Regions from separate parts of the Paenibacillus sp. E194 genome, predicted to be linked through region 2. Evidence: riboswitches for the same ligand, from Rfam matches in the RefSeq annotation. Region 2 holds a riboswitch; each other region holds the start of a gene.
What was found. A riboswitch is a leader RNA that binds a small molecule or an ion and turns the genes downstream of it on or off. The one in region 2 is predicted to bind cobalamin.
Positions count from the first base shown of each region.

Region 1: it holds a riboswitch for cobalamin, as region 2 does, so the genes downstream of both, AZ66_RS12040 (ABC transporter substrate-binding protein) here and AZ66_RS14020 (1-propanol dehydrogenase PduQ) in region 2, are expected to answer to the same signal.
Region 3: it holds a riboswitch for cobalamin, as region 2 does, so the genes downstream of both, metE (5-methyltetrahydropteroyltriglutamate--homocysteine S-methyltransferase) here and AZ66_RS14020 (1-propanol dehydrogenase PduQ) in region 2, are expected to answer to the same signal.
Region 4: it holds a riboswitch for cobalamin, as region 2 does, so the genes downstream of both, AZ66_RS29640 (S-layer homology domain-containing protein) here and AZ66_RS14020 (1-propanol dehydrogenase PduQ) in region 2, are expected to answer to the same signal.

Region 1 is NZ_JMDX01000069.1:21,540-24,690, forward strand. Features, by position in the region: gene AZ66_RS12035 (FecCD family ABC transporter permease) at 1-596, opposite strand, end outside; gene AZ66_RS12040 (ABC transporter substrate-binding protein) at 614-1,612, opposite strand; cobalamin riboswitch at 2,061-2,272, opposite strand; gene AZ66_RS12050 (histidine phosphatase family protein) at 2,470-3,151, opposite strand, start outside.
Region 2 is NZ_JMDX01000088.1:7,276-10,426, forward strand. Features, by position in the region: gene AZ66_RS14015 (BMC domain-containing protein) at 9-365, opposite strand; gene AZ66_RS14020 (1-propanol dehydrogenase PduQ) at 561-1,703, opposite strand; adenosylcobalamin (AdoCbl) riboswitch at 2,088-2,239, opposite strand; gene AZ66_RS32650 (hypothetical protein) at 2,332-2,526, opposite strand; gene AZ66_RS14025 (alpha/beta hydrolase family protein) at 2,559-3,151, opposite strand, start outside.
Region 3 is NZ_JMDX01000290.1:1,710-4,860, reverse strand. Features, by position in the region: partial or broken gene AZ66_RS25380 (copper-translocating P-type ATPase) at 1-420, shown strand, start outside; gene AZ66_RS25375 (HesB/YadR/YfhF family protein) at 610-900, shown strand; cobalamin riboswitch at 1,113-1,303, shown strand; gene metE (5-methyltetrahydropteroyltriglutamate--homocysteine S-methyltransferase) at 1,626-3,151, shown strand, end outside.
Region 4 is NZ_JMDX01000022.1:21,134-24,284, forward strand. Features, by position in the region: gene AZ66_RS29640 (S-layer homology domain-containing protein) at 1-1,553, opposite strand, end outside; cobalamin riboswitch at 1,707-1,899, opposite strand; gene rlmN (23S rRNA (adenine(2503)-C(2))-methyltransferase RlmN) at 2,035-3,132, opposite strand.

The DNA of each region.
Region 1 (3,151 bases), on a different contig from region 2:
CGCATCGCCAAGCTGCCCATCACCCAAAACAAAATTTCATTTATCGTCTGATTTGTCATTGCTACAAGAAAAGAGACAACGGAGCCAAGAAAGGCCTGCATCACGACCCCGGATAAGATCAGTGTCTCGATCGGGATCTTCCCCTGCTCACTGGCCAGCCTAATAACGAACATCAAGGTCGCTACCCCTGTTGCGAATGCAACGATAGGAATCGTCCATTCGCCGAACAGCGAATACTGCAGACCGAAGAAAATAAGGAATGCGGCTCCAACAGAAGCTCCTGAAGATACCCCTAACGTATACGGATCAGCCAACGGGTTGCGCAGCACACCTTGAAATGCAGTACCTGCGACCCCAAGCGCCGCCCCTACGAGCATTGCCAATAGAACTCGTGGAAAGCGTACTTTCATCATAATTTGTGCGGAAGCATCATCCCATGTGACCGCTATGAACTGATCCAGCCCTGGAATATGATGAAGCAGAATTTGAGCAATTTCCCCCATTGGCATTTTCACTGAGCCTACAGCAAGGCATCCTACAACGGACAAAAGGAGAAGCGCAATACCCGCTCCTCCATACCAACCCATTTTATTCATCGATTTCTCCACGATGATTATTTCACCAAGTCCGGATGAACCGCCTTCGCAACTGCCTTCAATCCGTCAGCTACACGAGGTCCCGGACGGCTGATCAGGTTCTGATCCACACCGATTACTTGATTGTTCTTAATTGCATTGATGTTGTTCCAACCGCTGCGTCCACGAATAATTTCTTCCAAGGATTTGTTCGTCTCGGAGTCCACTACACCTTGCGTGAACATGATTACATCCGGATTGGATTTAATAATGTTCTCTTCGTTAATTTGAATCCAGCCAGTTGAATCAGCTGCAACGTTCGTGCCGCCTGCCAGTTCAATCAGCTCGTTCATGAACTCGCCGCTGCCTACTGTCCAGCCTGGGGAGAATTCAATATACACCTTTTTCTTCTCCGCACTTTGAACGGCCGACTTCACATCTTCACGTACTTGTTTCATGTTGTCAACAATCGTCTTCGCCTTAGCTTGCTGATCCGTAATTTGACCATACAATTCAATGTTCTTAATCACATCGTCGTACGTTTTTGGCTCAACCTTGAATATTTTAATGCCCAGTTCACGGAACTTCTTCACGACGGGCTCCTTCATGGAGATACCTGTGAATACGATGTCCGGCTTAGCTTTAATGATTGCCTCTTCATTCGGCTTCGTAATGCCGCCCATTTTCTCTTTGGACTTCGCTGCCTCTGGATAGTCGTCAAAATCAGACACCCCAACGATTTGTGTATCCAATCCAAGCGCGAACAAGGACTCTGTCTCAGCTGGAGACACGGATATAATACGTTCTGGCGCTTTGTCGAATGTGAATTCCTCACCCGTCGCATCCTTAACAGTCAGTGGATACGTCGTTTTTAGATCATCCTGCTTCGGTTGTTCTGTAGCCCCATTGCCATTGGACTCTTGCTGTGCTGTATTCTCAGCAGGCTTAGCCGCATCTTTATTGCCGCAAGCAGCAAGTCCTACTGTAAGCATTAGCGCCAATAGCGCCGCAACCGATTTGTTCAGCCATTTGTTCATGTCAGAATCTCTCCCTCGCGTCATTCTTCCTAGTCTCTAACCATGTACTACCCGTGCAGGTGTGAAGCGGTTCCATCCTTCGCCATGCGAACGAAAATGCACTGCAAGCTGCATTTGCCGTCAGCATGTATGTACACTCCCTATTCGGTATCAGTTGTCAATGAGCACTTGCATATACCTGAGCTGTAAATCATCCTGTGACTGAATTTGTGATATACATTCGTGCTGTGCAATTGCATTGAACTGCAGTTTACCTTGTACAAGCGAAGTGCCTGCAGGATGTGAAATCATTTCCAAATACAGAAAAACCCCCGATCCTTCGATCCGGGGGAACACAAAGTCATCTATCGCAATATTCAACAGACACCTAGAAGCAGGAAGCAAGCAGCTGCGCTGCCATGTTGCCTGATGCATTACGCCAATGACGTGATCCTCTCCGCGAAGGATACAGCTCGTCCATCTTCAGGCAGGTTTCCTGACTTAGGAGAATACGTTGCAGCTCGCCTTCCCATCCATAGCGGTACATACAGCACACACTAACGAATTCGACAGTGGCATCATGAGCGCAACACTCCATTCACAGTGGCGGGACCGCGCCGGGTTCACACCGGCTTCCCTATTAACCTCGAATATGCATCGGCCATATAATACATCGGTGTCTCTTACCGAGCAACGCGTATTAATCCGTACCGCATACATACCCAAGGACCTGAAGTATCACGATTATTCAATATGGAATACATTTCGTCATCCAAGTGCTAAACTCGATAATTGATTATAGGGGAAAAGCCCCTGCGTTGCAATAGATTACATCATTGCGCGTCTCCAATGAGCCTGCTTTTGACACACAAACGACATCATCTGCTTGGAAGCCGTTCTGCTCGCAAGAACTTCCATTTGCGGGCACATCGCTTCGCCGTAATCATAACACCGCCACCGATTGGCGCAGCGGCTTCCCAGAATGACTTCCGTGGGAAAGCCAGCGTATATAAGCGACGAACGACGCCACCGTGTGTGACGATGACAACATCCGGCCGCGGGGTAGGCCCGCTTCCATATGACTGTCTCTGCATCCGGCTTGTCTTGCTGCGCAGCACGCGACCACGTGGCAGCGGCGAAGAATGGTACGGCCGACGACGGATAGCGCACTCTTGCCGTTCCATGTGATTTCCGCTGCTGATGAAGGAATCACGCGCATTGCGCAGCACTTCCCACCATACATGCGCCGTTCGCGTACAGAAGGACTGCCACGGTTCCCCGCGCGGCGGCTGGATGGCTGACGAGTCGTCAAGCCATCTTCGATACTGTGGATCTTCCTTCAAGTCATTGTAGGTTAACCCTTCCCACATACCGAAGTCATATTCTCGCAGCCTTGTGTCCTCCACAGCTTGTATGCTGTCACGCGGACGCAAATAGGCGAGCGTGTCGCGACAGCGGCGCATATCGCTCGTGTATAGCAGCGGTGATGGATGCGCCAATGTTCGGCGAAGCGCTCGGAGCTCTTCTGTTGAATCCGGCAATAGCGGCACATCCGAATAG
Region 2 (3,151 bases):
TTCTTCACCTACGTTCTCGTTATGTTCGCAGCAGTTGAGAAGCCTAAAATATTTTGCAATCCAAACAGCACTTCACTTATGGCGGATTCGACAGAGGATACATCGCCTGTAATGACGAGTGATCCGCTGAAGCGATCGACGAAGCCAATCTGTACGCCAGCCGCCTTCGTCGCGATATCCGCTGCAATAATGGACGCCTCACTTGGTGTTATCGTCATGACTCCGATTGAATCATGTGCGTCATTCCCTAATCCCAGCTTCTTATAGATATCTGGATTCGGATTCGCGATAATATGAGCCAGCGTGACCTGTTTACCAGGCACATACTCTTGAATAACGCGTTGTTTCTCAGTGTGTTGCTCCATACCATCATCTCACTCTCATGTCAGAAACACGTGAAATTGCTGTAAAAAAACATAAAAGCCCCTTAAAAGTTCGCACAGGAATTTTAAGAAGCCTCTTTGCTTGGTTTTGTATGCAACACGCCGTTGTGTTACCTTTACTATATTTTAATACTGCAAACGTTGTCAATACACATTCAGACAAAATTCGACGCAAACCTACGATTGAAACATTTTGTTCAAAATTTCAGCCACATCTCTAGTTGTTGGTACACGAGGATTCGTCGCTGTACAGCCATCTTTCAACGCGCCTTCGGCAATCGACTCCCTCATTTCATCCAGCAGCGCCCGTTCAATTCCGCATTCCTTTAGCGTCTGCGGCATCTGCAATTGCTTCTGCAGCTGCTTGATAGCTTGCACCAAGCTGCGTACACCGCTCTTCGGATTCGGTGCGGATAGACCCAAGCTCTTCGCGATTTCTGCATAGCGAACCGCTGCAGATGTGCTCTCTTCCCTGCCATAGCCTGGCTTATAATTCGCATTGAATTCAATAACATGCGGGAGCAGCATTGCATTCATGCGGCCATGCGCAATTTTGAATTTGGCTCCTGCGACATGCGCAATCCCATGGTTAAGCCCGAGCGAAGTAATATTAAATGCCATTCCCGCAATACAGGAGGCATTATGCATCTTCTCACGTGCTTCTAGATCCCCGCCATCCTTATATGCACGTGGCAAGTAAGCAAACACCAGCTTAATTGCCTTCTCGGCAAGCGCATCGGATATATCATTCGCTTTTGTAGACACATAAGCTTCAATCGCATGCGTCAATACATCCATTCCGGTATCTGCCGTAATGAAGTCCGGCACACTCTTGACCAGCTCCGGATCCAATATCGCCTCTTGCGGCAGCATCTCATCGGATACAAGTGGGTATTTGATATTTTTCTGCTTGTCACTAATCACAGAGAACGAAGTCACTTCTGATCCTGTTCCGCTTGTTGTTGGAATCGCGACAAACGGAATCTCCTGCTGGTTCAGCAGCTTCTGCGCAAACAGCTTCATCGCCTTAGCCGCATCAATCGCAGACCCACCGCCAATTGCAATAATTAAATCTGTGTTGAACGCACCCAATGCCTCAACACCTTCGGTTACGATTTCAACAGGAGGATCGGGTACGATATTGCTGAAAATGTATTGCTCATTGCTCTCATGAAGCCGATCGAATACCATGTTGATCATCCCTGATTTAACCATGAATGGATCGGTAACGATGAAAATCCGCTTATTACGCCATTCCATCAGACGATCCAGTGCGCCATGCCCCATATAGAGATCGGCTTTGATCGAAAGTTTATCCACGTAAAGCACCTCCAACGAGTAGTTGCAACAAAAAAAGAGGCCTCTCAAAGGGATAGATCCCTTCAAAAAGCCTCTTTGCTTGTTATGTCGTGTGCACGCCATTGTGCAACTTATCATTCAATTATCATCTATACTGTACATCGTAACGCAAACATGCGTCAACCTCAATAGGGTCGAGTTCATCATTACGACATATCTCTGTAAGAAAAAGTTGGGACATACACGTCATTGTGCATCTGATTCTTCTTCGTTGAAGAATGTCCCGCTTGCCTCGCTTGTACAACTTCGTATATTCGGCGGCGACCACCAGGCAACTCGACTGCGTTGTCGACTGCCTTCGAAAAATATAAAAAAGCCTAGTGAGGCGCAATCGTCACTAGACTTGTAAACCAGTCACTTTCGCCTCGAAATGACTGGCCTGGCAAAGTTACTAGACAAAAGACCTGACTTAAGACCGAGCATTCGGCCTATTACAGTGGCGGGACCGTGTTGGATTTGCACCAAACTTCCATTGTCTATAACTTCTTCTGTTGTGCATGACGTGAATGGTCGTCCATTCGACATTTATTATAGCACAAACGATCTGAAGCGCAATATGAAAAAAGATAAAAGTTGAGGATCGAAATCGTTAAGAGTGATTTGCCCGGCAATATGTCCCGGCAGATGTGAAGCGGCCCTGCCCTTTGAGATAACTATCGAAAAATTGTACTAGAATATGATTCATCGTTTCAAGACAGTAATAGGGATCAATCTCTGCCACCCTGCCGCCCTGCAGCATATTGGATATTAGCGGGGAAATGAGGGACAGGTCGGTAAGACTCAAATGCTCCGCTCCTTGGAAATGGACGGTATGCACTACTTTACCTTTTTATCAATAACCTTGTTAGCTGCATAAGGAGATTTGCTGTTGCGCTGTAGGAGCTGTACCCACACAGCGTCAGAATAGATATTAAGAAGCGGAGTTGTATAGGTCTGGTTGCTTGCCGCAAAATCATCGGTCTCCTTGTTGTATACGAGCTCGCCAATCATTGGGGCATCGATATTGACAACGGCGCCAACATCATCACGCTCCCTGCCAAGCATCGTGCTTGCCGCTCCACCCATAGAGTGTCCGAACAGACCTATTTTGTGGGTATTCACCAGTTGATACGCCTTGTCACTGCTCGTTTTTGTTTTTCCTAAAATCGTATCGATTACAAAATTCATGTCATCCGTACGGAGCTTCATCCATTTTTGATTAAGCCCATAGGTCTGCTCTACCGTGTATGTTCCCTTGTTGGCACCAAAGACTTCCTGCATATATCCCTGATCGATGAACGCCCTGTTTCCGTCCTCGGACTCCGTATAAAAAGAATGATACGGATGATCAATAGAGCATACTACGTACCCGTGGCTCGCAAGCTCCATATAGGCTGAATAATTGCTTTCTTTGCTGCCGAATGCACCAG
Region 3 (3,151 bases), on a different contig from region 2:
GTAGGGATTGATGATGTATTTGCAGAGGTGCTACCTGAACAGAAGGCACAGCATGTGCGCGAGCTGCAGCAGAGAGGCAGTGTTGTCGCCATGGTAGGCGATGGAATTAATGATGCGCCAGCTCTGGCAGCAGCGGACATTGGGTTCGCGATCGGTACAGGTACGGATGTAGCAATGGAGACGGCAGGCGTAACCTTAATGCGTGGCGACTTGAACGGCATTGCGGATGCGATGGAGATGAGCCGCCGTACAATGCGTAACATTAAGCAGAACTTGTTCTGGGCACTCGTATACAATACGATAGGCATCCCGATTGCAGCAATCGGATTGCTTGCCCCATGGCTTGCAGGAGCGGCTATGGCCTTCAGCTCGGTATCCGTTGTACTGAATGCGCTGCGGCTTCAACGCATCAAGCTGTAACCTGCAGAATTTCTTGGTAGAGATCGTGATGTTCCTAAACAGAAGGTAGCATATAATCCTATCGCCGAACGTAATATGCGGTAATGATGATGCGGATCATTGACGAACTGTCAACTTTGGTGTTAACAAAAGTGGCAGCCACATGGTATGATCAAATCGGATGAAAGGTATGATTAAGGAGGTCTGAACATGCAATTACGCGTTACAGCGAAGGCAGTCGAGCGTTTTTTGGCTGATTGGGGATTCACAGCAGGAGACTCAGTACGCATATTCGTCCGCTATAGCGGATTCAGTGCTTCAGGACCTTATTCATTCGGCATCATGAAAGACAGTCCGCAATATCCAGCAGTGACGGAAGTTGTGAACGGCATTACGTTCTTTATGGAGCAAAATGATGTATGGTTCTTGGATAATCGTGAATTGACGCTAGATGAGAAAGGTGAAGATATTGTCTTTCTGCATGAAGGAATGGTCATCTAGCGCATCAACCCGTAATCATCAATAGGCGAGCCGAGAGGCTCGCCTATTGTGCATGGATAGACGCTTAGTGAATCGGAGTTTCATGAAGATAAGGTGACAGCTTCGGTATTTGTTTATTTTGGTTAGAGATGAGAAAAAATCCTTGTCATTCGTTCTGGTTAGATATATAATCGTTCTCAATTGGGGGAAGCGTGACAGCGACTTTCAATGCAATTGAATATGAGGAAACAGGTGCTTCGGGTAACGTCGAAGCTTAATAGGGAAGCCGGTTGGAAATCCGGCGCGGTCCCGCCACTGTGACAGTTGAGGTATTGCGAGAGAGCCACTGGTCGTAATCGATCGGGAAGGCTGCAAAGGCCAATGAAGCTGAAGCCAGGAGACCTGCCTGTTTTGACAACACTGTTCGTACCTACGGGAGATAGGGAAGTGTTCGTAAGCATGGATATCGGTTTTCGATTCCTCTTAGCATGAGGGTAGTCTGCTAATGAGCCGGAAGGATCGATCTATTCCACTATGACTTCATGGACGTTTACGAGACATTTCTGTTGTTGGACAGGAATGTCTTTTTTGCATATTGGGATGCAGTGAAATTTCTGAAGTCTGAGTGATAAAGTCACATATGGTGGGGTAGAGCGTTCAACTGCAATCTCAATTCCGTGTTAAGCGATAGAAATTGTCCAATTAAATCCCGTACGGCAAAATGACTCATGGAGAGGGGCAGTATGATGACAGTTCATTCAATCAAGACAAGCACAGCAGGTTACCCTCGGATCGGATACGACCGGGAATGGAAGAAGGCATTGGAGCAATATTGGGCTGGGAACAGTTCTGTTCAGCAGCTGGAAGAAGAATTGGCACGCATCAATGATGTTCGGCTGAAGACGATGCAGGACGCTGGCATTGACCTGATTCCAGTAAATGATTACTCCTGGTATGATCATGTGCTTGATATGACGGCCACATTCGGATTGATTCCGTCACGGTTTGCATATGACGGTGGAGAAGTGAACGCAGATTTGCTGTTCGCCTTGGCTCGTGGTACACAGGATGCGGTAGCTTGCGAGATGACGAAGTGGTTTAATACGAACTATCACTACATTGTGCCGGAATGGGAAGGCAAGGCGCCGCAATTGACGGTCAATCGCCCGCTGCAAGCCTATCGCCAAGCGAAGCAGATTCATGGCATTGAAGGTAAGCCAGTCATCATCGGACCCTATACGTATGTCCGCTTTATTAAAGGGATTAAACCGGAAGAGCGCCTGAATGTTCTTCGCCAATTCGTAGGGGTATACGGACAGTTGCTTAGCGAGTTGGAGCGTGAAGGTGTGCAGGCTGTGCAATTGGATGAACCTGCATTCGTGCTGGAAGTGCCAAGCGAGCATTGGACTGCTGTGAAGGAAGTCTATGCCGAATTGCGCAAGGCAGCACCAAGCTTATCATTATGGGTTCAGACCTACTTCGATGCGGTGTCCGACTACGAAGCGTTCGTGTCTCTTCCGGTGGATACGCTCGGATTAGACTTTGTTCATGATAGAGGGAGAAATGAAGCAGCGCTTCGTCAATTCGGTTTCCCTGCGCAGAAGCAGCTTGCTGTCGGGATTATTGATGGCCGCAATATTTGGCGTACGGACTTGGCGGCTGCTGCAGTATGGCTGGAGTCTGTGGAAGAGATTGTACCGAAGGAACGCTGGATTATTCAGCCATCATGCAGCCTGCTTCATGTACCACTCACGTCGGAGCGGGAAACTGAGCTGTCCGCACCAGTGCGCGAGGCATTGGCGTTCGCGGATGAGAAGCTGGAGGAGACTGCCCTACTTGCTCGTCACTTCTCAACCCCGAGTGAAGAGACGCGCGCAGCATTAGTAGAGAGCGGTGCTCGTGTTCAAGCATGGCGGACGGAACCGTCAAGACAGCGTCCGCAAGTCGTTCAAGCGTTGGAAGTACTGCTTCGTGCAGAGAAGGAAAAAGGAATTGAACGTCTTCCATTCGAGGAACGCAAGGAGCTTCAGCGCAAGCGCTGGCCATCGCTGCCGCTGCTGCCGACCACAACGATTGGCAGTATGCCGCAAACTGCGGATATCCGGCGCGCACGCCTTCGCTTCCGCAAGGGAGAATGGGATGCGAAGACGTATGAAACCTATTTGGAAGAAGAAATGACACGCTGGATTCGCATTCAGGAAGAGATCGGCATTGACGTGCTGGTACATGGTGAATTCGAACGCACGGACATGGTCGAATACTTTGGCGAGAA
Region 4 (3,151 bases), on a different contig from region 2:
ACAAATTCAGTGAAATGATTGGTCTTAACGATCAAATCGCCGTTAAGTGCATAAGCGTAGACCTCTTCATTCCGTTCTGAGGAATTATCGTATTTTGGAATCAACGTAAATATCCCGTTTTCATTAATGAACCCGGCTTCCTTATCTCCTTGCCCCTTCAGGATGAGGGTTACATGTTGATTGAATCGGATCTCCTGATCACCGCCCACTTTTAAGCGGAGATCAATTCCCGTTGTCTCCTTGTTTACAAGGGACAAACCCTCGTTGACCTTCGTAAGCAAATTATCATTACTTGTCCCCAAACTATGGGGTAGCTCAAGTCTCTTATCCCATGTCGAAATTACAACCGTTTTCGGTTCTATTTCTAAGTAAGTACTGCTCGTTACCGAAATTACGTGTGGCAGTTCATCCTTAAGAAATTCAAGTGTTACTTTACTTGAGGATAATGGATCCAGATAAGTTCCTTCGGTGACGCTCGTTTGATGCTCGCCAACTAAGATTGTCCTGCCATTTGTCTGCGATTGATCCGATGGAAGCTTCACTTCCGCGAGGCGACTCCATACCGATTTTCCATGCTTGATATCGAGCAATGCGACAAGAGCCTGCTCGGTAGCCATCCTATTTGTAGAAGAATCTGTTAATTTCCATTTGAACGATCCATCATTTTGTTGGAATCGTGCATATGCATCGATAACTGTGCCGTTAGGCTCTTTCCACTTTGCTGACAAGACATCATCGCCTGCAGCAACCAATCCCGATACGGATGTAGATAAGCTATTGGAATTATCTCCGGATCCCCATGTACCAACGGAATCAAACCCTCCGTTGTCCAATTGGCGTTTTTTCAACAATTCCTTAGCTCGTTCAATTGCCGCATCTACCGCGCTCTGTCCTTGGTATTGACCAAGTGCAAGCAGCGCCATACCAGTAATGTCAGTATCACCCGAGCTGCCGGTAGCTGACAGTCCATAACCTCCGTCAGCATATTGTGCTTTGAGCAGATAATCGAGTGCTTTTTGCTTGGATGCGGCATTCCATGACCCCATATCCTGACCAAGCTTTTCACCGGCGCTTAAGGCAAGCATTCCCCAAATGTGTTTATTGACTCCACCGATAGCACCCGTTGCTGGATCTTGCTGAGCTGCCAGTTCCGCCCACAGATTCCTGTTCGTTTCCCAAGCGTGAGCCGGATTCTTTCCTAAGGCGAGCAGGCCATAAATATATCGAATATGATCGGTGCCTCCTGCATTTGGACGAAGTCTTGGCTCTTTTGTTTCCCATGTAGGTAGTCTCCAAGTCCCATTATGTAAATCTTGACCCGCGCTCCACAGAGCAACAAGCTCCCACCATGAATCACTTACAGCGCCTTTATTAGAAGCATCATTATAATAGTCCTTATAATATTGAACCGTCTGTTCAATCATGTTATTTAACTGTGTATTGTCCTGCCCACTAGCCGCTTTTATGACTTGTGGCTGAATGATAGATAGCAACAATACAATGCTTAAAAATGCAGACAAGCTCGTCTTCAACATTCTGTTCGTAATCTTCAATGTCCGCTCTCCTTACTAATTCAAAATGTAGGCAATAAAAAAACACCTTTCCGTGTTAGAAAGATGTTAGGTAACCACTTCGGTGCAGCCAAATACACTAGTAATCTCCTACTAGCAGCACGAATAAACATCCCCCTCCCATCCTCGTGAGAAATATAGAGCACTTATATGGCAGGTCTCCTGGCTTCGCATCATCGCTCGACAATCTACCTTCCCGTTAACTCAGTTAACAGTGGATAAAAGCCTTGATTGTCAGCTCTGCGTTACAGTGGCGGGACCGCGTCGAACTCGCATCGACTTCCCTATTAAGCTGCGCATGCACAGCACCATATAAACTGTTTCTATGTAATTGCGATAAGAATACGTGGTGTTATTGTAGCAAAATTTAGTAGGGTGGACAAAGAACTTTCTCATAGACATTATGAAAAAAAGCGTCCTACCCATTGGTAGGCACGCCTTTTATTAGATTACGATATGTTTTTTAGCTCATAGCTGCCTGATCGGCACCAGCACTGCTTTCTTTCTTAATCTGCTTGCTGCGAAGCTGGCCACAAGCAGCATCAATGTCTGTACCATGCTCCAACCGTACACTGCAGCTAATGTCATTTTTCTTCATGACGTCATAGAAGCCACGAATCGATTCCTGCTCGCTGCGTTGGTACTGGCTGTGCTCATCAACCGGATTGTACGGAATCAAGTTCACATTGACCTCGTCCTGCATCTTCCACTCTTGAATCAGCTGTACCAATTCAAGTGCGTGCTCCTGCTGATCATTTACATCCTTCAGCAAAATATATTCCAGCGTCACCCGTTGGTTCGTCGTATTGATGAAGTACCGAATCGCCTCCATCACCTTCGCAATCGGAATCGCGCGGTTAATCTTCATAATGCGCGTGCGAAGCTCATCATTCGGCGCATGCAAGGACAGGGCCAAGTTCACCCGCAGATTAATATCTGCGAAGTCTTTGATCTTATTCGCCAAGCCGCTTGTCGATACCGTAATTCGTCTTGCTCCAATTGCCAGACCTTTGTGGTCGGTAACGACCCGCAAGAAGTCGACGATATTCTCGAAGTTATCGAATGGCTCTCCGATACCCATTACGACGATATGGCTGACCAGATCACCCTCACCCACTGCATCTAAATGGTGCTGAACCTTCATGATCTGCTCCACAATCTCGCCGCTCGACAAGTCGCGGCTCTTCGCCAGCAGTCCGCTCGCACAGAAGCTGCAGCCGATGTTGCAGCCAACCTGAGTCGTCACACATACTGACAGCCCGAATTTGTGTCTCATCAACACGGTCTCAATTAAGTTGCCATCCTGCAGCTTGAACAAGAACTTGATTGTGCCGTCAGCCGATTGCTGCTTCACATGCTCGTTAAGCGTATGAATGACGAAGTGTTCGGACAGCAGTGCTACGCTGGCTTCATTTACTTCTGTCATATCAGCGAAATCCTTGACCCGCTTGCGATATAAATAATCCCACACTTGGGATGCTCGTGACTTCTTATGCCCCCGCTCCTCTAACCAAGCGGCCAACTGATCCAATGTTAATCCATAGATGGATTGCTTATTCATCTAGTGCCCTCTTTTCAAC